DNA from 2 places in the Sphingobium sp. FG125 genome. Region 2 is predicted to be linked to the other one. Evidence: riboswitches for the same ligand, from Rfam matches in the RefSeq annotation. Region 2 holds a riboswitch; the other holds the start of a gene.
The links. A riboswitch is a leader RNA that binds a small molecule or an ion and turns the genes downstream of it on or off. The one in region 2 is predicted to bind cobalamin.
Positions count from the first base shown of each region.

Region 1 (12,214 bases), on a different contig from region 2:
AATCCACCCCGGTCCGGGTCGAAAAGGTCGCGACCGAGTGGAAGGGCTTTCTGATCCTGCGCGGGGCGGAGCCTGTGCGGGTGCCATGCCTGTGGGCGACACGCATCACCGTGCCGGGCGGGGCGCTCTATGAAGTGGCGGGCAATGGCGATCCGGCGCGGCTGGAAGCGTGCCTGCCCAAGGGCGACCGGGTCGAGGCGATCGACATGACGCGCGGCACCCGCCGCGTCGCGATCATCCGCGATGGCAAGCTAGTCGGCGTGCTGATCGTCACCCGCAGCGGCATCTTGCCGACCCGCGACTGGCTGATCGGGCAACTCGCTGTCGAAAGCGTCGGCGCGTCGGTGCTGGCGGCGCGCGGACCGGGCAATCAGCCCGACAAGGGGGCGATCATCTGCGTCTGTTTCGACATTGGTTTGAACAATATCGTCACGGCTATTCGCGAACAGAGGCTGGTCGATGTTCCCGCGATCGGCGCAGCCCTGGGGGCGGGGACCAATTGCGGCTCGTGCCGCCCGGCGCTGGCCAATATATTGGCGCAGGCCCAGCAGGAGACGCTCCATGCAGCCGAATGACCTTATCGCGCCCGGACAGGTGTGGCTGGTGGGCGCGGGGCCGGGCGACCCGGACCTGTTGACGCGCAAGGCGGAAAAGCTGATCGGCGCCGCTGATATCGTCTTTTACGATGCGCTGGTCGGGCCGGGCGTGCTGGACCTGATCCCCGCCGGTGTCGAGCGGGTGAGCGTGGGCAAGCGTTCCGGTCGCCACAGCAAGCAGCAGGACAGCATCAACGACCTGCTATTGGCCGCCGCGCGGGCGGGAAAGCGCGTCGTGCGGCTGAAGGGCGGCGATCCGTCGGTATTTGGCCGGTCAGCCGAGGAAATGGACCATCTGGGGGAGGCTGGCATAGCCGTGCGCATCTGCCCCGGCATCACGACGGCCAGCGCGGCGGCGGCCAGCGGCCATGCCTCGCTCACCCTGCGTGGCAAGGCGCGCGGGCTGACTTTGGTGACTGCGCATCTGAAAGCGGGCGAACCGCTGAAACTCGACTGGGACGCGCTGGCGCGACCGGGCGGGACGATCGGCATCTATATGGGCCGCGCGGCGGCAGGCGAAATTGCGCGCAACCTGATCGCGGCCGGGCGCGACCCGGAAACCCCGGTGATGGTGGCGGTGAATGTGTCGCTGCCCAGCGAAAGGCTGATCCGCGGCAGGTTGTCGGCGCTGGCCTTTCTGGTGCAGACGATCAGCGATGAAGATCCGACCTTGCTGCTGATCGGCGAAGCGGTGGCGGGTACGCGGGTTGCTGTGGAGATTGGGGCGAGCGTGGCGCTTCCCGCCTAACCACCTCCGTTCGTTTCTCGACTTCGCTCGAAACGAACGGGTGTTGGGCATTATAGTCCCGCCAGATCCTCCGGCCGGTTGATATTGGGCAGCGCAAGCCCCGGCATCTCCACCACCCGCGCGCCGATGCGGTCGAGCCAGCCGTAAATCGAACGATTATTCGCCTCCGCCAAATGCGCGTCCAGCGCGTGCGCCAGCGACACCGGCCACCAGCCGAGCAATTGCTGGCCCTTCAATATAGCCGCATCTGATCCGATCAGCGCGGCGGGCAGGTCCGCCGGATAGAGTGGCATGTCGCACCCTGTCGTCAAAACGCCCGCAAAGCCGTGGTTCTGCGCATGATGCAGCGCGGCGTTGAGGCCGCCGAGCGGTCCCATGTCTGGCTCCGGCCGATCGGCCAAGCCGCCGTCCCGTCCGCAGATCACGACCTGCGCGACATGCGGCACAAGGCCCGCGACCGCATGGTCCAGCAAGGAGCGCCCGTCCGTCATCACCGCCAGCGCCTTGTCGCTGCCAAAGCGGCTGGACCGGCCCCCCGCCAGCACCGCGCCCAATATACGCTGTTCCGCCATGATGCTTCCTTGATAGCGCCCTTCTATCACGCCTATAGCAAATAGATGCAGACCCGCCTCGTCGAATATTTCCTGGCGCTGGAGCGCGAAGGCCATTTTGCGCGGGCGGCGGCGCAGTGCAACGTGTCGCAACCCACATTGTCGGCGGGCATCGCCACGCTGGAATCGCAGCTGGGCAAAAGGCTGATCCGGCGCGACCGCAAATATGCCGGGCTGACGCCGGAGGGCGAGGCGATTTTGCCATGGGCGCGGCAGTTGGTGGCCGCCGCCGAGGCGCTGGGGCAGGCTGCGGAGACGGCGCGCGGGCCGCTCAAGGGCGAGTTGCGGCTGGGCGCGATCCCCGCCGCCATGCCCGCGATCGGCTGTCTGGCGACGGCGATGCTGGAGCGGCATCCCGGGCTGAATATCTCCGTCCGCGCGCTGACATCGCGCCAGATCGAGCGGGAGCTTGCCGCATTCGAACTGGACGCGGGCCTCACCTATCTGGATTTCGAGCCGCCCGCCCATGCGCTGTCGGTGCCGCTTTATGCCGAGCGGGCGATGCTGGTGAGCGCGGTGGATGGTGTGCCGATCCCCGCTGTCGTCGATTGGGCCGACCTGGCCAGCCTGCCGCTCTGCCTGCTGCATCAGGGGATGCAGAACCGGCGGATATTGGACGCGCGGCTGGCGACACGCGGGCTGGCGCTGCGGCCTTTAGTGACGGCGGATAGCTATGTCGCGCTGCTGGGGCTGGTGCAGCAGGGGCGGCTCTGTTCGATCATTCCCGACAGCCACGCCGCCTTGCTGGACGGTCTGCGCTGGGCGCGCACGACGCCGCTGCCGGACATGGGGGATGGCAGCCGGGTGGGCGTCATCGTGTCCGACAGCGCGCCGATGGGACCCTTGGCGCAGGCGGTGCTGGCGGTGGCGCGCGGGTTGCAACTGCCGTCGGGCTTTGGATCGCTTTGATAGGCAATCTCTATCAAGCATCGCTGGCTTCGATTTGACCGGCGCGCCCCGCTGCCGCACAATCCCGTCAAAATTGCGGCCATAAGGCAGGGTATCGGGATGGAAGAGTTTATCGAAGGCTGGACGGCGCGCCATGGCGCGACCCGCGACCAGTTGCTGCCGCTGCTCCATGCGGTGCAGGAAGAGGCGGGCTATGTGCAGGACGCGCTCGTGCCGCTGATCGCCCGCGCGCTGAACCTGTCGCGCGCCGATGTGCATGGCGTCGTCACTTTCTATCATGATTTCCGCCGGACGCTTGCGGGTCGCCATGTCGTGAAGCTGTGCCGGGCCGAAAGCTGTCAGGCGCGCGGCGGCGCGGCGATCGAGGCGGCAGCGGCGCAGCGGCTGGGCGTGGCGATGGGGGAGACGCGCGGCGATGGCGCGGTCAGTCTGGAACCGGTCTATTGTCTGGGCCTGTGCGCCATTGGGCCGAATGCGCTGGTCGATGGGCGCCCGGTGGCGCGGATCGACGCTACCGCGCTGGATCGGATTGCAGCGGAGGTGGCGGCATGAAAATTTATGTGAGCCGCGACATGGCCTCGGTCGCTTTGGGCGCGGACGATGTCGCGCAGGCCTTTGCCGACTCCGGGTGCGAGGTGATCCGCACCGGATCGCGCGGGCTGTTCAGCATCGAGCCGCTCGTCGAGGTGGAGACGGCGGACGGCCGCATCGGCTATGGGCCGGTCGGGCCGGATGACGTCGCGACGGTGCTGGATGGCAGCCACCCCAACCGGCTTGGGCCGGTTGAGGCGCTGCCCTATTTCGCTGGACAGCAGCGTTTCACCTTCGCCCGGTGCGGGGTGATCGATCCGGTCAGCCTGACCGATTATGCGGCGCAGGACGGTTGGAAGGGGCTGGACGCCGCGCGCGCGATGACGCCTCAGGCCGTGGTGGATGCGGTCAAGGCGTCGGGCCTGCGCGGGCGTGGCGGGGCAGGCTTCCCGACCGGCATCAAATGGCAGACGGTGCTGGATGCGCCGGGGACACAGAAATATATCGTCTGCAACGCTGATGAGGGCGACAGCGGCACCTTTGCCGACCGGATGCTGATGGAGGGCGATCCCTATTGCCTGATCGAGGGCATGGCGATTGCCGCCCATGCGGTGGGCGCGGGTCATGGCTATATCTATATCCGCTCCGAATATCCCTTTGCTTGTCATACGATGCGGCTGGCGATCGAGCGCTCGGCGCATCTGATCGCCCCCTTCACGCTGGAAGTACGTGAGGGCGCGGGTGCCTATGTCTGCGGCGAAGAAACCGCGCTGCTCGACAGTATCGAGGGCAAGCGCGGACAGGTGCGCGCCAAACCGCCCTTGCCTGCGCTGAAAGGGCTGTTCGGCCAGCCGACCGTCATCAACAATGTGCTGAGCCTTGCCGCCGTGCCGTTCATCCTGTCCGAAGGGGCGGAGGCCTATGCCGCGGTCGGTTTTGGCCGGTCGCGCGGGACGATGCCGGTGCAGTTGGCGGGTAATGTGAAGCATGGCGGGCTGTACGAGATCGGCTTTGGCATTACGCTCGGCGAACTGGTGAACGATATTGGCGGCGGCACGGCGAGCGGTCGCCCGGTCCGCGCGGTGCAGGTGGGCGGGCCGCTGGGCGCTTATTTCCCGCCATCCATGTTCCATCTGCCCTTCGATTATGAAGCCTTCGCCGCTGCGGGTGGCCTCATCGGTCATGCCGGGATCACGGTGTTCGATGACAGTGTTGATATGGCGCATATGGCCCGCTTCGCGATGGAATTTTGCGCCGCGGAAAGCTGCGGCAAATGCACGCCCTGCCGGATCGGATCGACGCGCGGGGTGGAGATTGTCGATCGGATCATGGCGGGTCGGGGAAACACAACATCCGTTCGCCCTGAGCTTGTCGAAGGGCCGCATTTTTCTTCGGAGGAGAAGGACAAGGGTTGGCCTACGGCCGCCTTCGGCTCGACAGGCTCAGCCCGAACGGGGGAGGGGTATATTGATAAAGCCCTCTACTCCCGCGCGCCATCGCGCATCGACACCTCGCTGGAGGCGCAGACCACGCTGCTGCGCGACCTGTGCGATACGATGAAATATGGTTCGCTCTGCGCACTGGGGGGCTTCACCCCCTATCCGGTGTTGAGCGCGCTCGACTATTTTCCAGAGGATTTCGGTGCGAGTGCGCCGGTGAAGGAGGCGGCGGAATGACCTATACCCGCGAAACCGACCATGGTACGCCTGCCGCGATCGCCACCGGCGAGGCCGTCACCCTGACCATCGACGGCCAGAGCGTGACCCTGCCCGAAGGCACCAGCATCATGCGCGCCGCGTCGCTGCTGGGCGGCTCCATCCCCAAGCTCTGCGCCACCGACAGCGTCGAGAGTTTCGGCTCCTGCCGTCTCTGCCTGGTCGAGGTGGAGGGCCGCAATGGCTATCCGGCATCCTGCACCACCCCGGTGGCGGACGGCATGGTCGTGCGCACCCAGACCGACCGGCTGAAAAAGCTGCGGCGCGGGGTGATGGAGCTTTATATTTCCGACCATCCGCTCGATTGCCTGACCTGCGGCGCGAATGGCGATTGCGAATTGCAGGATCAGGCGGGCGCGGTCGGGCTGCGTGACGTGCGCTATGGCTATGACGGCGCGACCAATATGGGGCAGGCGAAGGACCAGTCGAACCCCTATTTCGATTTCGATCCCAGCAAATGCATCGTCTGCTCCCGCTGCGTGCGGGCGTGCGACGAAGTGCAGGGGACGTTCGCGCTGACGATCGAGGGGATGGGGTTCGACTCCAAGGTTTCCGCGTCGCAGGGCGAGGGATTTCTGGGGTCCGAATGCGTGTCCTGCGGTGCCTGCGTGCAGGCCTGCCCTACCGCATCGCTGATCGAAAAGAAGGTGGTCGAGGTCGGCACGCCCGACCGCGCTGTCGTCACCACCTGCGCCTATTGCGGCGTTGGCTGCACCTTCCGCGCGGAAATGCGGGGCGAGGAACTGGTGCGCATGGTGCCGTGGAAGGATGGCAAGGCCAATCGCGGCCATAGCTGCGTCAAGGGACGCTTCGCCTGGGGCTATGCCCAGCATCAGGACCGCATCCTCAACCCCATGATCCGCGCGTCGGTGGACGAACCATGGCGCGAAGTGTCGTGGGACGAGGCGATCGCCTATACCGCGTCCGAATTCCGCGGCATCCAGGGCAAATATGGCACCCGCTCCATCGGCGGCATCACGTCGAGCCGCTGCACCAATGAAGAAACCTTCCTCGTCCAGAAGCTGATCCGACAGGGCTTTGGCAATAATAATGTCGATACCTGCGCGCGGGTCTGCCACTCGCCGACCGGCTATGGCCTCAGCCAGACCTTCGGCACGTCGGCGGGCACGCAGGATTTCGACAGCGTGATGCAGGCGGACGTGATCCTGGTCATCGGCGCCAACCCGACCGACGGCCATCCGGTGTTCGCCAGCCGCATGAAGCGGCGGTTGCGGCAGGGCGCGAAGCTGATCGTCATGGACCCGCGCCGCACCGATCTGGTCAAATCCCCCCATGTCGAGGCGGACCATCATCTACCCCTGCGCCCCGGCACCAATGTCGCGATGCTGACCGCGATGGCGCATGTGATCGTCACCGAGAAGCTCTATGACGAGGCGTTCATTCGGGAACGGTGCGACTGGGACGAATTTGCCGACTGGGCCGATTTTGTTTCGCAACCTGCGCGTTCGCCTGAAGCGATCGAGCCGCTGACCGGGGTGAAGGCGGAGGAGGTGCGCGCGGCCGCCCGGCTCTATGCCACCGGCGGCAATGGCGCCATTTACTATGGCCTTGGTGTTACCGAACATAGCCAGGGCAGCTCGACCGTCATGGCCATCGCCAACCTCGCCATGGCGACCGGCAATGTCGGGCGCGAGGGCGTGGGCGTGAACCCGCTGCGGGGCCAGAATAATGTCCAGGGTGCCTGCGACATGGGCAGCTTCCCGCATGAATTTTCCGGTTACCGCCATGTGTCGGACGTGGCCACGCGCAGCCTGTTCGAGCAGGCCTGGGGCGTATCGCTCGACGCCGAGCCGGGCCTGCGCATCCCCAACATGCTGGACGCGGCAACCGATGGCACCTTCAAGGGATTGTTCGTGCAGGGCGAGGATATTCTCCAGTCCGACCCCAATACCCATCATGTCGCGGCGGGGCTGGCGGCGATGGAGTGCGTGGTGGTGCAGGACCTTTTCCTCAACGAAACCGCCAATTACGCCCATGTCTTTCTGCCCGGATCGACCTTCCTGGAGAAGGACGGCACCTTCACCAACGCCGAACGGCGTATCCAGCGGGTGCGCAAGGTGATGGCTCCGCTCAATGGCTATGCCGACTGGGAGATTGTGCAGCTGGTCGCCAATGCGATGGGCCTCAATTGGACCTATGATCATCCGTCGCAGATCATGGACGAGATTGCCGCGCTGACCCCGACCTTTGCCGGGGTCCATTATGACCGGCTGGAGGCGGAGGGATCGCTGCAATGGCCCGCCAATGACGCCGCGCCCGATGGCACGCCGACGATGCATATGGGCGGCTTCGTACGGGGCAAGGGCAAGTTCGTCGTCACCGACTATGTGCCGACCGACGAAAAGACTGGCCCGCGCTTCCCGCTGCTGCTGACGACGGGCCGCATCCTGTCACACTATAATGTCGGGGCGCAGACGCGGCGCACCGCCAACACCGCCTGGCACCCGGAGGACCGGCTGGAAATCCATCCGTCGGACGCAGAGAATCGCGGGATCAAGGAGGGCGACTGGGTTGCGCTGAAGAGCCGCGCCGGGGAAACGACGCTGCGCGCGCAAGTGACCGAGCGGGTTGCGCCGGGCGTGGTCTATACCACCTTCCACCACCCCGAAACGCAGGCGAACGTCATCACCACCGACTATAGCGACTGGGCGACCAACTGCCCGGAATATAAGGTGACGGCGGTGCAGGTGATGCCATCCAACGGGCCGAGCGACTGGCAGCGCGACTATGCCGATCAGGCCCGGATGAGCCGCCGCATTGCGCCGCTGGAAGCGGCGGAATAGGATCGGGCCGATGAGCGACGAAAATGAAGTCATGTCTACGGGCGACCGGCTGATCTACATGGCCAACCAGATCGCCCGCAATCTGGCGGCGCAGGGCGAGGCGGAAGCAGTGGCGACCACGGCCAGCCATATCGCCAAATTCTGGGACCCGCATATGCGCGCACGGATCGTCGCGCTGGCTGCCGAGCGGCCCGACGCCCTGTCGCCGATTGCGGCGCAGGCGGTGCGCCGGATCAGCGCTTGAGGCAGGCGAGCGACGCGCTGTCCTTCACCCGCCTGACCCCAGACGGAACGGGGGAAGCGGTCGAACGGATGCTGGCCGACGAAGTGCCGGTCGCGATCGAATTTAACGGTATCGGCTATGCCGTGCTGATGGCGACGCCGACCGATATTGGCGATCTGGTGCAGGGCTTCGCGCTGGCCGAGCGACTGATCGGCCCGGACGATGCGCCGTTCGATGTCGATGTCCATCGCACCGATCAAGGCATCGTGGCCCGCGCCACCCTGCCGCCATCGCGGACGGGCATGTTGCTGGAACGGGTGCGGCACCGGGCGTCGGACTCGTCCTGTGGCATATGCGGCATCGAAAATCTGGAACAGGCGATCCGGCCCCTGCCACAGGTAGCGGCGCGTTCGCGCGCCGACCGGGCGGCGATTTTTCGCGCGCTCGATGGGCTGGCGGCGCATCAGCCACTTAACGCCGCCACCGGCGCGGCCCATGTTGCCGCCTGGGTCGGGGCGGACGGGGCGATCCGTTTGGCGCGCGAGGATGTCGGGCGGCACAATGCGTTCGACAAGCTGATCGGCGCGATGAAGCGTGCGGGCGCGGACTGGGACGGCGGCTTTGCCTTGCTGTCGTCGCGCTGTTCCTACGAACTGGTCGAAAAAGCGGTGCTCAGCCAATGCCCGCTGCTGGTGACCATCTCCGCCCCGACGCTGCTGGCGGCGGCGCGCGCGTCGGCGGCGGGATTGCCGCTGGTTGTACTGGCGCGGCCAGACGCGGTGTTGCATCAGGGCAACGCCCCGCTGGCGTAGCGCAACTGGCGGCTTGGCATCGCCGCGCCTTTCCCTTAGAGCGCGCCGCGTAAGGGGGGCTTGCTTCCCTTGCAGCTAGATCGCGCCGGTGTCCCTTTAGGGGCTGAAAATGGGAATGCGGTGCGGGCGTGCAAGCGCCCAATTCCGTGGCTGTCCCTGCAACTGTAAGCGGTGAGCATGATGCACGCGGGTCGCAAGACCCGGCCACTGGACAGCATATGTCTGGGAAGGTCCGTGCGTCATTGCCCTGACCCGCGAGCCAGGAGACCTGCCGGCGTCTGGTCGCTCTTGCCCTGATCCAGGGGATGGTCATGGCACGGTGGTTTTCCGTCGAGCGACGCTGTGCGGCCGGGGCCGCATCGTGCCGTGCGGCGGGGGCTGGCGTCATCCCGCATCATGGCGCGACCGTTTGCGCGGACGCCCCGGCCTTGAAGTCGCAAATGACGCTCAGGGCTTATATCATGATAAAAACAGGGATTTCTCTTATCGCGCTGCTGGCGGCTACGCCCGCATTGGCGCAGGACGATAATATCGTCGTCACCGCGTCGGGCATTGAACAGTCGCGGGACGAGGTGGGGCAGGCGATCACCGTCATCGACGCGCAGACCATCCAGACGCGGCAGGCGGTCGATGTGGTCGATCTGCTGGCGACAACGCCGGGCGTGCGTTTCAATCGTAACGGATCGGTCGGCGGCGTGACCGGCGTATCGCTGCGAGGCGCGGAAACGACGCAGACTTTGGTGCTGATCGACGGGGTCAAGGTCAACGATCCCAGCGGCATTGGCGATGGCTATGATTTCGGCCATTTGCTGACCGGCAATATCAAGCGGATCGAGGTGCTGCGCGGCTCCAACTCGGTGGTGCATGGCAGCCAGGCGATCGGCGGCGTGGTCAACATCATGACCGGCGTGCCTGCCGACGGCTTCGGCGCCAACGCCTCGGTCGATTATGGCTATAGCGATACATTGAATGCCAAGGCGGATGTGTCCGGCACCAGCGGCATCGCGTCGGGCGGGGTGGGCGCGGCCTATTTTCGCACCGATGGTATTTCGTCGGCGGCGGGCGGCACGGAAAAGGACGGCTATGAAAATATCGCCACCAACGCCCGGCTGAAACTGGCGTTCAGCGATGCGCTCAGCCTCGACCTGCGCGGCTATTATATCCATGCGGACCTCGACACGGACGGCTTCCCGGCACCCACGTATGCGCTGGCGGACACGGCGGAAGTTTCAATCACCGACCAATATGTCGGCTATGCGGGCGTCAATCTGGCGCTGCTGGATGGCAAGTTGACCAATCGCGCGGCCGTTACCTGGATGCGCAACGATCGCGACTATTATTCGGTTCGCGGTGCAAATCCTGATTACGGGTATACCGGCACCAACCTGCGTTTCGAGTATGAGGGCGTTTACGCCCCGGTCGATCAGGCCAAATTGGTGTTCGGCTATGAGCATGAGCGGCCCGACTACACATTCTATGACGCCTTTTCGTCAGGCAGTTACAAGATCAATATCGACAGCGTCTATGCGCTGGCGATCGTCAAGCCCCTCACGGGTTTGGCCGTTACGGGCGGTGTGCGTCATGATGATCATAGCCAGTTCGGCGGCGCGACTACCTTTGGCGCGAACGCCAATTATTCGCCCAACAACGGCGCGACCAATATTCGCCTGAGCTATGGCGAAGGCTTCAAGGCACCGTCGCTGTTCCAGCTTTACAGCGACTATGGCAATGCAGCGCTGCGTCCTGAGCGGTCTAAAAGCTATGATATCGGCTTTGACCAGAGTCTGGACGATGGGCGGGCGATCCTGTCGGTGACGGCGTTCCGGCGTGATACGACCGATCAGATCAACTACGACGCTTCGCTTCCGCCCTTTGGTCGTTACAATAATATCGACCGCACCCGCGCCAAGGGGGTGGAGGCCAGCATCGCGTTGAAGCCGGTGGACGCGCTGACCGTGACCGGCAGCTATAGCTATGTCGATGCGCGTGACCGGTCGGGCGGGATCACGGATGGCAACCGCCTGCCGCGCCGCGCGGTCAACGCGGTCAGCGTCTCGGCGGATTATGTCTGGTCGTTCGGCCTGTCGACTGGTGCCACCGTGACGATGGTGGGCGACAGTTTCGACAATGCGTCCAACACCCGTCGTCTGGACGGCTATGCGCTTGCCGGTTTGCGCGCCTCGCTGCCGCTGGGCGAGCATCTGGAAGTCTATGGCCGCATCGACAATCTGTTCGATGAAGCCTACGCCACCGCCTATGGCTATGGCGTCTATGGCCGCTCCGCCTTTGGCGGCGTGCGTGTCCGCTTCTGATACGAAACAAGGGGGGATGGGCGCGCTGCCCGTCCCTTCACCTGCGCGCGTTCAACCGCGCCGTGATGGCCCGCGCCGCCTGCACATAGGCGGGGCCGCCGCACACGGTCCAGCTTTGCGGCAGGCTGATGCGCGGGATGGCCTTGATCGCGGGATGCTGGAGCATTTCGGTCCCCTGATCGACCACCGCTTCGCTGCCGCTTTCGATGATCAGCCAGTCGGGCCGCGCCGCGACCATCGCCTCCAGCGGCACCTGCGCCAGCGCAGGCTTGCCGAGTTTCGCGGCCAGGTTTGTGAGGCCCACCCGGCGCATCAGGTCATCGACCAGCGTGCCGGTGCCGGTCATGTAACCGCGCCGCTGATAATAGGCCGCGACCCCACGACGCTTCGCTTTTGGCAGCGCGGCCAGTTCGCGGTTCATGTGCGCGATCAGCTTTTCGCCACGGTCGACATGCCCGACGGCGCGCGCCACCTGCCGTATCTGGTCCAGGATTGCGCCATAGCTGTCCGCGCTGGCCAGACCCAATGTTGTCCATTGCCCCGGCGGCGCACCGGCGACCATATTCGGCCCGATGGGATAGCCCAGGATCAGGTCGGGCCGGATCGCCAGCACCTCCTCCGAAGCGCGGCGCAGCACCGGAAGCCCAAGCGCCTTGTCCGCTGCCGCCGACAATTCAGGATCGCGCGCATTGCTGCTGAGCGCGGCGATCTGCCCCTTGTCCGCCAGCGCGATCAGATATTGGTCGGCGCAGACATTGAGCGAGACAATGCGGCGCGGCGCGGCGTGAGCGGTGCCGGTGAGCGTCAGGGCGGCCAGTGCGGTGATCACGGTCTTGACGGTCATAACCCACATTCTGAAATTTGCATGTTTCCTAACCTCAATCCTCCCCTGCAAGGGGAGGTGGCAGCACTCAGTGCTGACGGAGGGGTGTCCTGCTGTCGAGAGGGCGACA
Region 1 covers NZ_JBMDKQ010000007.1:32,688-44,901, forward strand. Annotated here, with positions in the region: gene ACODSR_RS08390 (molybdopterin-dependent oxidoreductase) at 1-575, shown strand, start outside; gene cobA (uroporphyrinogen-III C-methyltransferase) at 562-1,344, shown strand; gene mobA (molybdenum cofactor guanylyltransferase) at 1,395-1,916, opposite strand; gene ACODSR_RS08405 (LysR family transcriptional regulator) at 1,962-2,864, shown strand; gene ACODSR_RS08410 (NAD(P)H-dependent oxidoreductase subunit E) at 2,964-3,416, shown strand; gene ACODSR_RS08415 (formate dehydrogenase beta subunit) at 3,413-5,071, shown strand; gene fdhF (formate dehydrogenase subunit alpha) at 5,068-7,914, shown strand; gene ACODSR_RS08425 (formate dehydrogenase subunit delta) at 7,925-8,158, shown strand; gene fdhD (formate dehydrogenase accessory sulfurtransferase FdhD) at 8,155-8,949, shown strand; cobalamin riboswitch at 9,019-9,239, shown strand; gene ACODSR_RS08435 (TonB-dependent receptor plug domain-containing protein) at 9,411-11,261, shown strand; gene ACODSR_RS08440 (ABC transporter substrate-binding protein) at 11,299-12,114, opposite strand.
Region 1: linked by a shared signal. The riboswitch ahead of ACODSR_RS08435 (TonB-dependent receptor plug domain-containing protein) and the one ahead of ACODSR_RS16535 (TonB-dependent receptor) in region 2 are both predicted to bind cobalamin.

Region 2 (12,214 bases):
GGATCAAGAACGATGGCGGCACCGGCTGAAGCCGCGTTCTCAAATGCATTGGGGATGTGATCGCCATTGTCGAAGCGCGCATGGCTGGCGGTATAGTTTCCATCAAGCGCAAGCCAAGGGAACGGCCGCCAGAAGGCGACGATTTCATAGCCATGACGACCACTGGCACCCGACGGTTCAACAGCATTGGAATCGCCAATGAAACGTAGTTCGCTGCCGACATGCAGCCACCAGTAAGTCGCGGTTAACGTGACCCCGGAGAATTGAATGCGTCCTCCCAGTTCCTTGCCGATGCCGGGAACCAGAACGGGAACAGGCGTGTCCGTGTTGACCGCACCTCGAACGTCGTTGGAATGGAATCCACGGCCCCAGTTGGCGTAAAGTTCAAGATGCGGCGTAACCCGATAGGCGATTGATGCCTTGGAAGAGAGAAGCGACGCTGAGCCACTGCCTTCGCCCAGCGACGCCGCAACTGCATCTCGTGCACGCACGGAATAGTGATAATAGTCCCCGCGAAGACCACCTGTCACACGCAGTCCAGCCAAGGGCTTCCAAGCGACTTCGCCGTAGAGCGCGGAAGACAATTCCCCGACTCGATAGTGCCCGAGAGATTGAAGAAATGCGCGGGCAGCGGTTCGATCGACACCAACATCCCCGACGGCGTCGTATCTGTTTTCGGTGCCAAGGCTCACAGCCAGACTGTCAGCGATTTCCCAATGTTTTTGTGCGGATAGCCCAAGGACCCAACGCCGGTCGAATTGCTTGATCTGCGCGCTTGTGCCATCCGGATCGGTGTAAGTGGGGTTCGAGAACATCGACCAGTCGTAAAACTGGGCATAGACATTGGCGCGCCATGTCGGTTTCTTGACCGCGATGTTAGCCACCAGGCGCGTCGTCTCACCCCGCGCGGAAGGATCTGGAGAGCAGAACACATCCGCACACAATGCCGTGCCGATAATGCGCTCGGGGATTTGCTCGGTTGGGTGCCATGTTGCCCGGTAGGCATGGAGCGACGCCTCCAATGCGCCCGCACCGGACGGCTTGCTATATTTCGCGAACCCCGAGTAATGGCGCAGACGTTCTGGTTCCTGCCATGGTCCGTCATAGGTCTTGGCCTGGGCGACAAGTGTGAGGTCGCCGGCGCCCAGATCATGCAATGTTCCGCCTGCTGCAACGCGGCGCCAACCATAGGAACCCGTCTCGGCCGATGCCCATGGCCGGTCATAACCCCTGATGGTTGTCATATAGGCTGCGCCCGCCAAAGCGAAATCACCACCATCGGCGCGATAGGGCCCTTTGCGAAAATCCTCCTGGCCCACGATTTCGGGGATCAGGCCATTGAGGTCGAGATAGCCATGACCATGTCCATGGGTGCGAAAATTCATCTGCACGTCATCGATATAGGTGGTGAAATCAGACCCATGGTCGAGGTTGAAACCGCGTAGGAAATACTGGTTGGCTTTGCCGCTCCCCGAATGCTGGGCGGCAACCAGCCCGGGGACCGCTTCGAGCAGTTCGGCCACGCGCAAAAGAGGCCGCACAAGGAGATCGGCCCCGCCAACGCCTCCTTCGCTCGCTGATTTGGCGATGCCGATCATGGCCTCACCTCGACCGAAAACCACAATGTCCTTGCCTGCCACGACGGCATTCACGCTTGTTTGCGTTTCGCTGTCAGAAGTTTCGGCAAATGCCGACGTACCGAAACAGAGCAGTGCAAGAGCGCTGCTGGTAGTAATGGTCTTGATCACGAAATAGTCCCCCGGCGTCTTGCGACGTGGCCGGGGCAAACCCGCGCGAACGGGCGACACGCGCGGCGGCCGGACGCCATGGGTGGCCGACGCACGTCTCCGATGCGGCCCCAGCCGCTCGTTCGTCGCTCAGACGGAGTTCACCGTGCCGCAGCCATCCTCTGGACCAAGGCAAGAGCGACCAGACGCCGGCAGGTCTCCTGGCTCACGGGTCACAGCTTGATGCACGCCTTCCCAGACCTCGCATGATTTAGCGTCCGGCCCAGTGGCTGCCCCTTCCAAGAGGAGCGATGTACATCGCGCTATCCGCTTACAGTTGCAGAGACAGCCGCGGATTTGGAAGCAAGCTTCCGCACCGCATTCCCGATTAAGCCCCTTTCGGGGACACCGGCGCGATCAATGAAAGCCGGACTTGTCCGCCTCTCATTCCCTCGCCTAACTGAATTGATCGGAAAAGCCAATAACGCTTGGAGCAGGGATTGAATCAACGATTACTGCACCCCACACCACCATTGCCATTGGCACGGCCAGAGCGCGCCAACCGCGCGCACTCGATTTGAATGGCGTGTTTTCCCTGAACCTGTCGTTGGCCATCGGACTCCTTTACGACCGGAAGTGGTCGGCGGCTGCACTGATAGCGAGATGCCCTAGAGGCGTCCCTCCAGCATGATCCCGCCCCTGTGGAGGTCGCGCAGCTCCGCGAATATCTTGGCCCGCGCGGCTGCATCCTCACGAAATCCCGGGCAGCGGATGTGCGGGGACGCCCCGCAATATTTGTGACATCCTCACCGGCGCCGAACAGCAGGAAGATATCCTCGATGAATGGCGTGCGCAGCGGGTTGGCAGCGCTGGCATCATAGCGAAGCGCAGGGTCGGCGATGCCCATGGTCGCCGCGACCGTCGAGAGATCGACCCAGCACTCATAAACCAGCGTCACCATCATCTTCGACAGTCGTGCCTCTGAAAGGCGACGCCGCCCGCAGCTGCGCTGGAGCTCCTGGACGAACTCCTCGATAAGGCTGGTGCCGCCCAGGATGAAACTGAACAGGCGCGCGGACGGGTGGCTGGGCGATCAACACCTCAATCCGCGCGGCGGCTTGAAGCTCGCGCCGGATGGTGTCGTTAAGCCGCAAGCTGGTCCGCTGAGACACGCCCGGATTGGCGTCGAAGTAGATGCACTTTGCCAGCCCCATCGTCGCCACGCCCACATACAGAACGATCCCGTCCCTCGCGAACGCATAGACCCCTACGCCCTTGGGCAGCGCCTCGGTGAGGACCAACAACCCAGCGTCATCCAGGCCCCATTCCGATGCGCGGTGAAAGCCCGCGTCGAGCAACGTCTGCACGTCAAGCGACGACTTGCTGGCGATAGGGGCCTTCGCTGGACGCGGGGCAGCAACCGTGCCGCTACGCTTCAATACATTGTATGCGTGCTGGTAGCGAATGCCGACCTTTGCCGCGATGTCAGAAACGGACAGGCCTTCGGCGGCAAGCTGGCGGATTTGATCGACCTTGGTCATTAGCTGGTCCAAAGCTCAAACGCGGCTTGCACTTGATCGACCCGAACAGAGCCATGCGTACGATCCTTTAACCCAGCGTAAAGGACGGGGTGCCCACAAACTTCCTTCGGGCCACCGCCGCCGTCGAGCAATTCAACCTCTAGCCATTGGCCGTCATCAGACACCCCCATGAGGCGCTCTATGGCAAGCAAGTCACCCGACGCGAGGAGTAGGCCAAACCCCCAACTATCCTGACCCATCCGGTCGATATACCAGACGGGCAATATCTCGGTCATTTTGGCAGGGTCCGTCACCATGCCGATCTTGCGTTCCACCAACGCCAGCTGTCGCTTTGACGCCGCAACGCTTTGCCATGCAAAATAGGCGCTGGCGATAGCAACCAGCAATGACCCGGCGGTGATCACGATGCTCGTAATTTCGTTTCCCGTCATCCTACCCCCTTCACGACTCCATCGGACAAATGTAGCGTCTCCCCCTCAAAAGGGAGCAATTCATTGTCAGCAGAAAACCTTGACGAAATCGAACAGCGTTTCCTTGCAGCAATTCATCATCACCTGGATGGCTGGCGACGCAAGATTGAAAACGATTTTGGCAAGGAGTGCTTTGACAAAGAACTAGCTGCACTTGCGGGCGATCCGGTTTACCACAAATTCGCATTTGATTGCCCCGAGTACGTGGTTGTGCGCCTCATGGGGCGGATGAGCATCAGCGTCGGTCGTCGTCTCGGTGAAATTTACGACAAAATTCCTCGTTATGTCGCAAGTGCGCGCTTCGGCGTCGCGCCTGAACAGGTCGCGGAAAAGTTCAACGGGCTGGAACTGGATATCGGCGTTCGGCACAGCCTGCTCAGCCGAGCGGACCAAACCCATGTTCGGCAGGTACTGAGCGAATATGGTGCCCCAGATGACGCGCACGGTGTAGGGATCGAAATTCGCTACAACTTCAACCCGAACGACAGCGCGCGCTTACGCAAGGATGTTGATATGGCGCGCTACGTTCAAGCGCAGGGTCTGTATCCCGTCTATCTGATTTACAGCGCCATTAGTCCACGAGATGACGCGATTGGTCGGCTGACGCGCGCAGGCTGGACGTTCATGCAGGGCGACCAAGCGACCGCATTTACAAATGCCCTGTTCGGAGCGGACTTCCTGGGCATTATGGAGCGCCCAGAGGTTCGCGATCGCATTCACGAAGAAGTCCGCCAGATGATGCGGGGAATTTTCGAGTCTCATGCATTTAGGCAGGTCGCTGCCAGCCAACCAGCGGTGAAAGTCACTTAGTCGCATAAACAATCGATTCGTATAGGTCTTTGCCGCTATGCCGCTTTCTAAAACGGTGAATCTCGTTGGTGTTGTAGCCCAGACCGCTTCTCTCAAATATTTCTCCAAGTAATACGTCCGTTTCAACGTAGACGCCCTTGATCCATGAATTACCAACAACGTACGCCACGCGCGCGTGATCATGTAGTACAAAATCCATATTTACAATCTGCTGCGTCAGCCGATTGAAGTAATGCATAACATAGTTAGACATAAGGTTATCTTCTTGTCGGATTTTGGCACATATGGGCTCCACGACGTCGGCGACTGCTGAATTGTAGGGCAGGAAAATGCCTTTTTGCAGCTCGGATGTTGCGGTCCCCCATGTGCCCCCAATTGTCCGCTTGTCCAAATCGGCAGCTTGCTTGCCGGTTTCCATGAAGCCGAGCATGTAAAGATGCGGTCTTGTGTTCCAGACGTAGCTGTAGCGATTTGGGTACGGCGGCGAGGTTATTACGGCATCAATCTTCGACGTAAGGCCCAAGTTATCGATCTCCATGGAGCTTCCAAGATAACAGCGCGCGTCTGCAGCACTATGCATCTCACCTAGGCTCTCAAGGTCATGAGCGACACACTCTGCGTGAGACGCAAATGTGCCCCAAACATCAATCTTGGCTTCGGACCTGTCGATAAAGTGGAGTTGGAGTTTCCCAAGTGTCACATTGGAAAGGTCGGGGACCAAAACCCCAGCAAATATAAGCCGAAGCAATTGCCTTGTCTTGTGGTCGGCGGTTTGATCGATCAAATCACGCAATATTAGGAGCTCTACGAGCACATCCGGTCGCCACCAGCGCAGCGGGTTGTGAATGGGCGGTATAGATAGTCCAATAGTCTCAATTAGCCCTATTTCTATTCGCTCATTTTTCCTGAAAGCAGTCGAAATCCGCTCCACCTCGCTAAGAAGATGGGCAGGCGATACCGACCAATCCAACGAAACTTCATTGACGAAGTGCAGGAGAGGATTGATCTCGATGCCAACCGATCCTCGCCCTTCCAGCTTCGACTCGATCAACGTCGTTCCAGCACCGGCAAAAGGGTCGAGAACGACCTCGTTTGTCTGCACGTCCATCTTGGCCAGCATCTCGTGGACAAGCTCGGGGCCAAAGCTGGGCGTAAGTCGAAACCAGCGATGCACACGCGACGCAAGCCCGTTCAAAAAAGTCGACCGAGCGACGTGAATTTTCTCATAGTTCACGCGGCTTGCATCATCCGGTGTATGAAGCTCATCAAATTGAAGCGGCAACTGAGCTTTCATAATCTCCCTGACGTTGAATCGAGCCTGCGTTCTGTGTTCGTTCAGTGAATCGGATACCCTGCCCAGAAAGGCAATGACTTTCATGCGGCAGCGCACACGATTCTGCTAACTCGGTGTGTATGGACTCATATTCGCCGCCCGAAGCAGGCACCGCCTGCACAGCCGGTTGCCCGGCCCCGTGCTGGCGAACGGCTCGCGGCAACGCATGCACGGGCGGCGGAACTTGGGCATGTGGAGCGCCACGTCGCGCTCCGGCCCGTTGACGCGCTTCACCCCGCCGCGCCTAAGGCCCGGAGGCTCGTCGCCGCCCGCGCCGCCGGGGCGCTGCGGAGCGCCAGCACGTCGCCATAGCGACGGGTCAGGGCGCTGCCCGCGTTCATCACCTGCCGAATTGCCGCCTCGGTCGCATCGAGCTGGGCACTGTCCAGCGGCGCGAACTTGGCGGTGGCGCGGGCGCGCACGATGGCAAGGGCCTCGTCGGTCAGCCCGGACAGGTAGGCCGGGGCGTGCAGTATCGCCGCCACGGTCGTCTTGTCCTCCGCCTCGATGGCGCGCATCGCGCGGGACGTCCTGTCCTCCGCCCGCTTCATGCCCTTCATGTGCGCCCGCACCTCGGACGCCAGCGCCAGCCCCTCCGCCGTCTTGCGCGCCGGGTTGTCGAGCGCCGCCGATACGCGGGTGGCGAGCGTGTCGCGATAGCCGCGCAGCTCGCGCATCCGCCGGTCGATGGCCGGGACAGTCCGAGCAAATGCCTTCTCCGCCGCGTCGATGAACTCGGTGGCGTCCTGCACCCGCGTCGGCGTCCCCGGATCATGCGGACGTTATCGCTATACGCGGTGCGGGCGCTGCCGGCGACCGGATGCTGGCGGCGGATGTGTTTAGTCCCGGCATTTGATGGTGCATTATTCAGCCAGCAATGGAGGGATGCGCTATGGGCAAGATTCTTCACGGGAGCGCCCGCACGACGGAGGCGGTCCGTCGAGCGATACAACATAGTCAAGAGAGCCTGAGGGTTCTGGCGAAGCGCTACGGTATCAACCAGAAGACCGTCGCCAAGTGGCAGAAGCGCACGGCGGTTAAGGATTTGCCGACCGGCCCCAGGACGCTCGTTCGACGGTGCTCAGCATTGAGGATGAGGCGATCATCGTCGCCTTCCGCAAGCACACGCTGCTCCCGTTTGATGACTGTCGCTACGCCTTGCAGGCGACGATCCCGCACCTGACGCGCTCGTCACTGCATCGCTGCCTGCAACGGCACGGGATCAGCCGTTTGCCGGAGGTGACCGGCGACAAGGAACCCAAGCGCAAGTTCAAGACCTACCCAATCGGCTACTTCCACATCGACATTGCTGGGGTCAGAACCGCCCAAGGCAAGCTCCACCTTTACGTGGCGATCGACCGCACATCGAAGTTCGCGTTTGTCAGGCTGGCAGATAAAGCGACCACCGTGACGGCCACCGCGTTCCTGGACGAGTGGGTCGAGACCGTCCCCTACATCATCCACACGATGCTAACCGATAATGGCATCCAGTTTGCCGACTTGCCGAAGAACCGCGACGGCCCGACCGCGCGGTGGCGTGGTCATCCCTTCGATCGCGCCTGTTGGCGGCATGATATCGAACACAGGCTCACCAAACCCCAGCACTCATGGACCAACGGCCAGGTCGAACGCATGAATCGCACGATCAAGGAAGCAACCGTCAAACGCGATCACTATGACAGCCATACACAGCTGACAGCCCATCTCCGCGACTTCGTCGATGCCTACAATTATGCCCGTCGGCTCAAAACGCTGCGCGGCCTGACACCCTACGAATACATCTGCAAAATCTGGGCAACCCAGCCCGAAAGGTTCATAATCAACCCGCACCATCAAATGCCGCGACTAAACAACTAGACGTACTAAACAACTAGACATAGTTATACTTTCCAGCAAAAAGCACATCGCAAGCCACGCTTCGAAAGTGAGCGGGCGTCGTGCTTTCAGTGAATGTGAGCGCAGTCCGGGTCGGAATATTAAGCAATCGCTGGTCCCCCTCTCCTCCAGAGCCATATTTGCAAAAAGGCGCCCGAATTTGCACGGTGCGCAAACGGAAAATGGCTTGGACGACGGATCGTCCAAGCCATTTTCCGGTGAGCCGGTTGACGATCAGAAGCGCATGCCGACGCCGACGCCGAATATGAGCGGGTCGAGGCCCAGCTTGACGCGCTGGACGCCTGCGGCCGTGGTTGCCAGTCGTGCCTTGGTGTCGATGTCGACATATTTGACGTCGATGTTGAAGAAAAGCTTGTCGTTCAGGTCGATATCGACCCCCACCTGCCCGGCCCAACCGACGCTATCCTTCATATGCACCTTGGTCTTGCCCACGGCTGTCTCCAGCGCGGTGGATGCATCTTCGGCATAGAAAAGCGTATAGTTGATGCCCGCGCCGACATAAGGCCGGATATGGCCATCGACCACGGGGTGATATTGCATCGTCAGCGTCGGCGGCAGCACCCAGGTCGAGGCGAGCTTGCCGATGCTGCCGGTCGTCCCGGTGCGGCCGCTGGCGCTATGTTTCGTGGTCGCGGCGATCAACTCGAAGCCGATATGGTCGGTCGCCATATAGGTGACGTCGATTTCGGGCATGATGCTGTTGTCCACCGATACCTTTTCGCCGGGAAATGCGGGCAGAACACTACCGCTCCTCTCGTTGGGCGCGACCATGATCGTGCGCACGCGCAGCAGAATGTCACCCTGTTTGGCCTGGGCCGGTCCGGCAATCAGTGCGCCGGTCATGGCGCCGGCCAGCAAGAAAGTCTTTATGCGCATCATTGTTTCCGTCCCTGATGTTGCGGTCAATAATGGCTTGTAGGCCCCGCCCGCCGGTGGTTCCTTGACGCGGCGCAATCAGAAATTTGATCCTGCGCAATGCGTTGTCACGCAGTTGGTGGCAGGCCGCATTCCATGTTCCGATACCATCCCGATCTGCTGGCGGCCCCCGTGCCGCGCTACACCAGCTATCCCACCGCAGCGCAGTTCACCGACGCCGTCGGGGCGCAGGCGCTGGCAGAGCGGCTCGATACGCTGCCGCAGGACGCAGGGATCTCGCTCTATCTGCACATCCCCTATTGCCACGACATCTGCTGGTATTGCGGCTGCAACACCGGTGCCGCGACCCGGCCCCGACGGCTCGCCACCTATGTCGATGCGCTGGAGCAGGAAATCGCAATGGTCGCGTCGCGCCTGGGCGGGCGGAGGCGCGTGACCCATATCGCCTTTGGCGGTGGCAGCCCCAATTCGCTGCCGCTGGTCGACTGGGTCCGGCTCAATCACCAGTTGCTGCTATGCTTTGATACCAGTGCGGCTGTCCTGTCGGTCGAGATCGATCCGCGTCGCCTGGACGAGGCATGGATCGACGCCATGGGCCAGATCGGTGTTTCGCGCGTCAATCTGGGTGTCCAGACCTTTGCGCCGCACGTCCAGCAGGCCATCGGGCGGGTGCAGCCGGTCGATATGGTGGAAGCGGCGGTTGCCGGGCTGCGCCGGGTTCAAATCGACGTCGGCTTCGACCTGATGTACGGCCTGCCGGGCCAGAGCGAGGCGGATCTGGCGGAGACTCTGGAAACAAGCATCCGTCTGGCGCCGTCGCGGATCGCCCTGTTCGGCTATGCGCATATGCCGCACCTGCTGCACCGCCAGCGCCGGATTGCGCAGGCCGACCTTCCCGACATGGCCATCCGGTTCGCAATGGCGACGCAGGGTCATGCGATGCTGACCGCTGCGGGCTATCGCGCCATCGGCTTCGATCATTTCGCGCTGCCCCACGATCCCCTGGCGCAGGCCGCGACCAGCGGCAGGCTGCGACGCAATTTTCAGGGCTTCACCGAGGATGACAGCGACGTTCTGATCGGCCTGGGTGCCAGCGCGATCAGTCAGTTTCCCGACCTGATCGTGCAGAATGAGAAAAATGCCGGTGCCTACAGGGAGATGGTCGCGCAGGCGCGGCTGACCGCGACGCGCGGCGTCAGGCGCAGCGCTGACGACCAGCAACGCGGCCGACTGATCGAGCGATTGCTATGCGACGGGGCAGCGCCAAGCGAAGGGATTGGGCAATCCCGCGACCTGGCCAGATTTGTCGCCATGGGCATTGCTCGTGTGGACGATGGCATGATCGAGATCCGCCCGGAGGCGCAACCCTATGCCCGGTCCGTTGCGGCCTGCTTCGACGCTTATCTTCGCCCTGCCGAAGGACGCTTCAGCCATGCCGTCTAACAAGCTGATATTGGCGCTGGGCATGATGGCCACGGCGCTCTCGACATCGGCTGATGCGAAAAGCAGAACCGGGCCGGGACGTTATTTTTGCGGCGAAACACCCATTGACTGGTCCCCACCATGGGAAAAGCCCCGGACCGATGGCCATGACAGCGTTGCCTGTCATCTGATGCTCCGGGAGCAACGGAAGAAAGCGAAATGAGGGTGCGTGAATAGCGCGTGAGCGGTGTGTACCCGCATGGATGTGCAATGATGGCAATTGGTGGGCCTGGCAGCAACCGATCAGTAAGTGTTAATCCCATGAGAAAAAAATTTTTCTTCCCGCCATTTTTATTTTACCCCAGTTTTTACCCCGCGGCAGCGGCCAAGATAATAATATCTGCTTGTATCGTAAATAGAAATTCGCAGGTTATTCAGTATCTACGCAGCCAAATGTTCATTCTGGCCGTGCACCCTTCGCTTGATCAAGATCGCAACCTGCCATAGAATCTATCCAATAGTTTCTGTGAATTAAACTGCACTTACCAAGTCAATGGATATCATTGCGGCTCTGCGCGATCAATCTGCCCACCGTCGAGTAACGGCGCCGCATCAATGTTTTGCGCATCCATCAACATGGCCAGCCGTTCGGTCGCAGCCAATATCATGGCCTGCTCCCATATGGGCAGGGCTTCAAAACGGTTGGTAAAGCGCATTTGCAGCGGGTCCGGCGCGTCGGCCAGCGCCTTTATACCCTCTGGCAAAAGGCTCAGGTGAAACTGGCGCTTGTCGGCTTCACTGCGCTGACGCTGGGCAAAGCCAAGGGACACGAGGCGATCCACGATCGCGGTAATCGTGGCCTGGCTGAACTGGAGGGCCTGCGCGATGGCCGAAGGTGTGGTTCTCCCGCGCAAGTCGATCTCGCGCAATACCAGAAGTTGAGAGGGTGTCAGACCCGTGGTCGTGGCGAGCTGACGACTGCCGATTTCGGTGGCGCGCAGTACGCGCCGCAATGCGCGCAGGGTCAGCGTTGAAAGTTCAGAGTCCATAGATTTGCGCCATAGCCGCAAAGGCGGCGCACTGCCAATTTCCTTCCGATGGCGGATATATTGCTTCACCAAATGAAGCTAATTCACCATCATGGGTTGAAACACACGCTGCAATGCGTCATATAACTGCCCGTCTCACCGGGACGTCCCTGCCGTTCCGTCCAAAATATAATTCGGGAGATGAACAATCTTTGATTCCCAAGCTACAGCGGCCGCCGCGCCGCCACGGGCTTCTGCGCGCTCCGAAGAGAGCAAGGGGCAGGACATCGCATTACGAAGGCCCGTTGCAACAGATGGGCCAGCTATCAGCGGATTGATCGTGGCCTGCCCGCCGCTTGATCCCAATTCGGCCTATTGCAACCTGCTGCAATGCACCGACTTTGCCGACAGCTGCATCGTTGCGGAATGCGGTGGTGTACTGGTCGGCTGGGTATCGGGCTATCGTCCACCCGCCGCGCCGGAAAATTTCTTCGTCTGGCAGGTTGCTGTATCGCCCGCCGCACGAGGCCAGCGCCTGGCCGGACGGATGATCCAAGCGCTGCTGGCACGCCCACAACAGGCAGGCGTCACGCATCTGACCACCACCATCACCCACGACAACGGCGCATCCTGGGCCTTGTTTGAAGGGTTAGCGCATCGCTGGAACGCCCACTTCGAAAAAGCCGCCCGGTTTGAACGCGACGCCCATTTCGCGGGTGCCCACGCCACCGAATGGCAGGCGCGGATCGGCCCGCTGCCCCAGTTGGCACGCCCTTGAGGAGATATATATGACCATTACCACTCACCCTAAACCGACCGCCGCCATTCCCGACACGGCGATCTACGAACGACGCGAATCCATCGTGCGCAGCTATGCGCGCGCCATGCCGCGCCAGTTCAACCGCGCGCAGGGCGTGTGGATGCACGACAATCAGGGCGGTCGGTATCTCGACTTCCTGTCGGGCTGCTCAACGTTGAACTACGGGCATAATCATCCGGTGCTCAAAAGCGCGCTGGTCGACTATATCGCAGGCGACGGCATCACTCATGGCCTGGATCTCCACACCGATGCCAAGGCCGATTTTCTGACCGCGCTGGAGGATGTGATCCT
Region 2 covers NZ_JBMDKQ010000019.1:41,211-53,424, reverse strand. Annotated here, with positions in the region: gene ACODSR_RS16535 (TonB-dependent receptor) at 1-1,748, opposite strand, end outside; cobalamin riboswitch at 1,922-2,155, opposite strand; gene ACODSR_RS16530 (GIY-YIG nuclease family protein) at 2,669-3,268, opposite strand; gene ACODSR_RS16525 (hypothetical protein) at 3,268-3,699, opposite strand; gene ACODSR_RS16520 (hypothetical protein) at 3,763-4,548, shown strand; gene ACODSR_RS16515 (DNA methyltransferase) at 4,541-5,926, opposite strand; gene ACODSR_RS16510 (hypothetical protein) at 6,112-6,633, opposite strand; partial or broken gene ACODSR_RS16505 (IS481 family transposase) at 6,774-7,738, shown strand; gene ACODSR_RS16500 (OmpW/AlkL family protein) at 7,991-8,653, opposite strand; gene hemN (oxygen-independent coproporphyrinogen III oxidase) at 8,789-10,096, shown strand; gene ACODSR_RS16490 (MarR family winged helix-turn-helix transcriptional regulator) at 10,636-11,124, opposite strand; gene ectA (diaminobutyrate acetyltransferase) at 11,390-11,881, shown strand; gene ectB (diaminobutyrate--2-oxoglutarate transaminase) at 11,892-12,214, shown strand, end outside.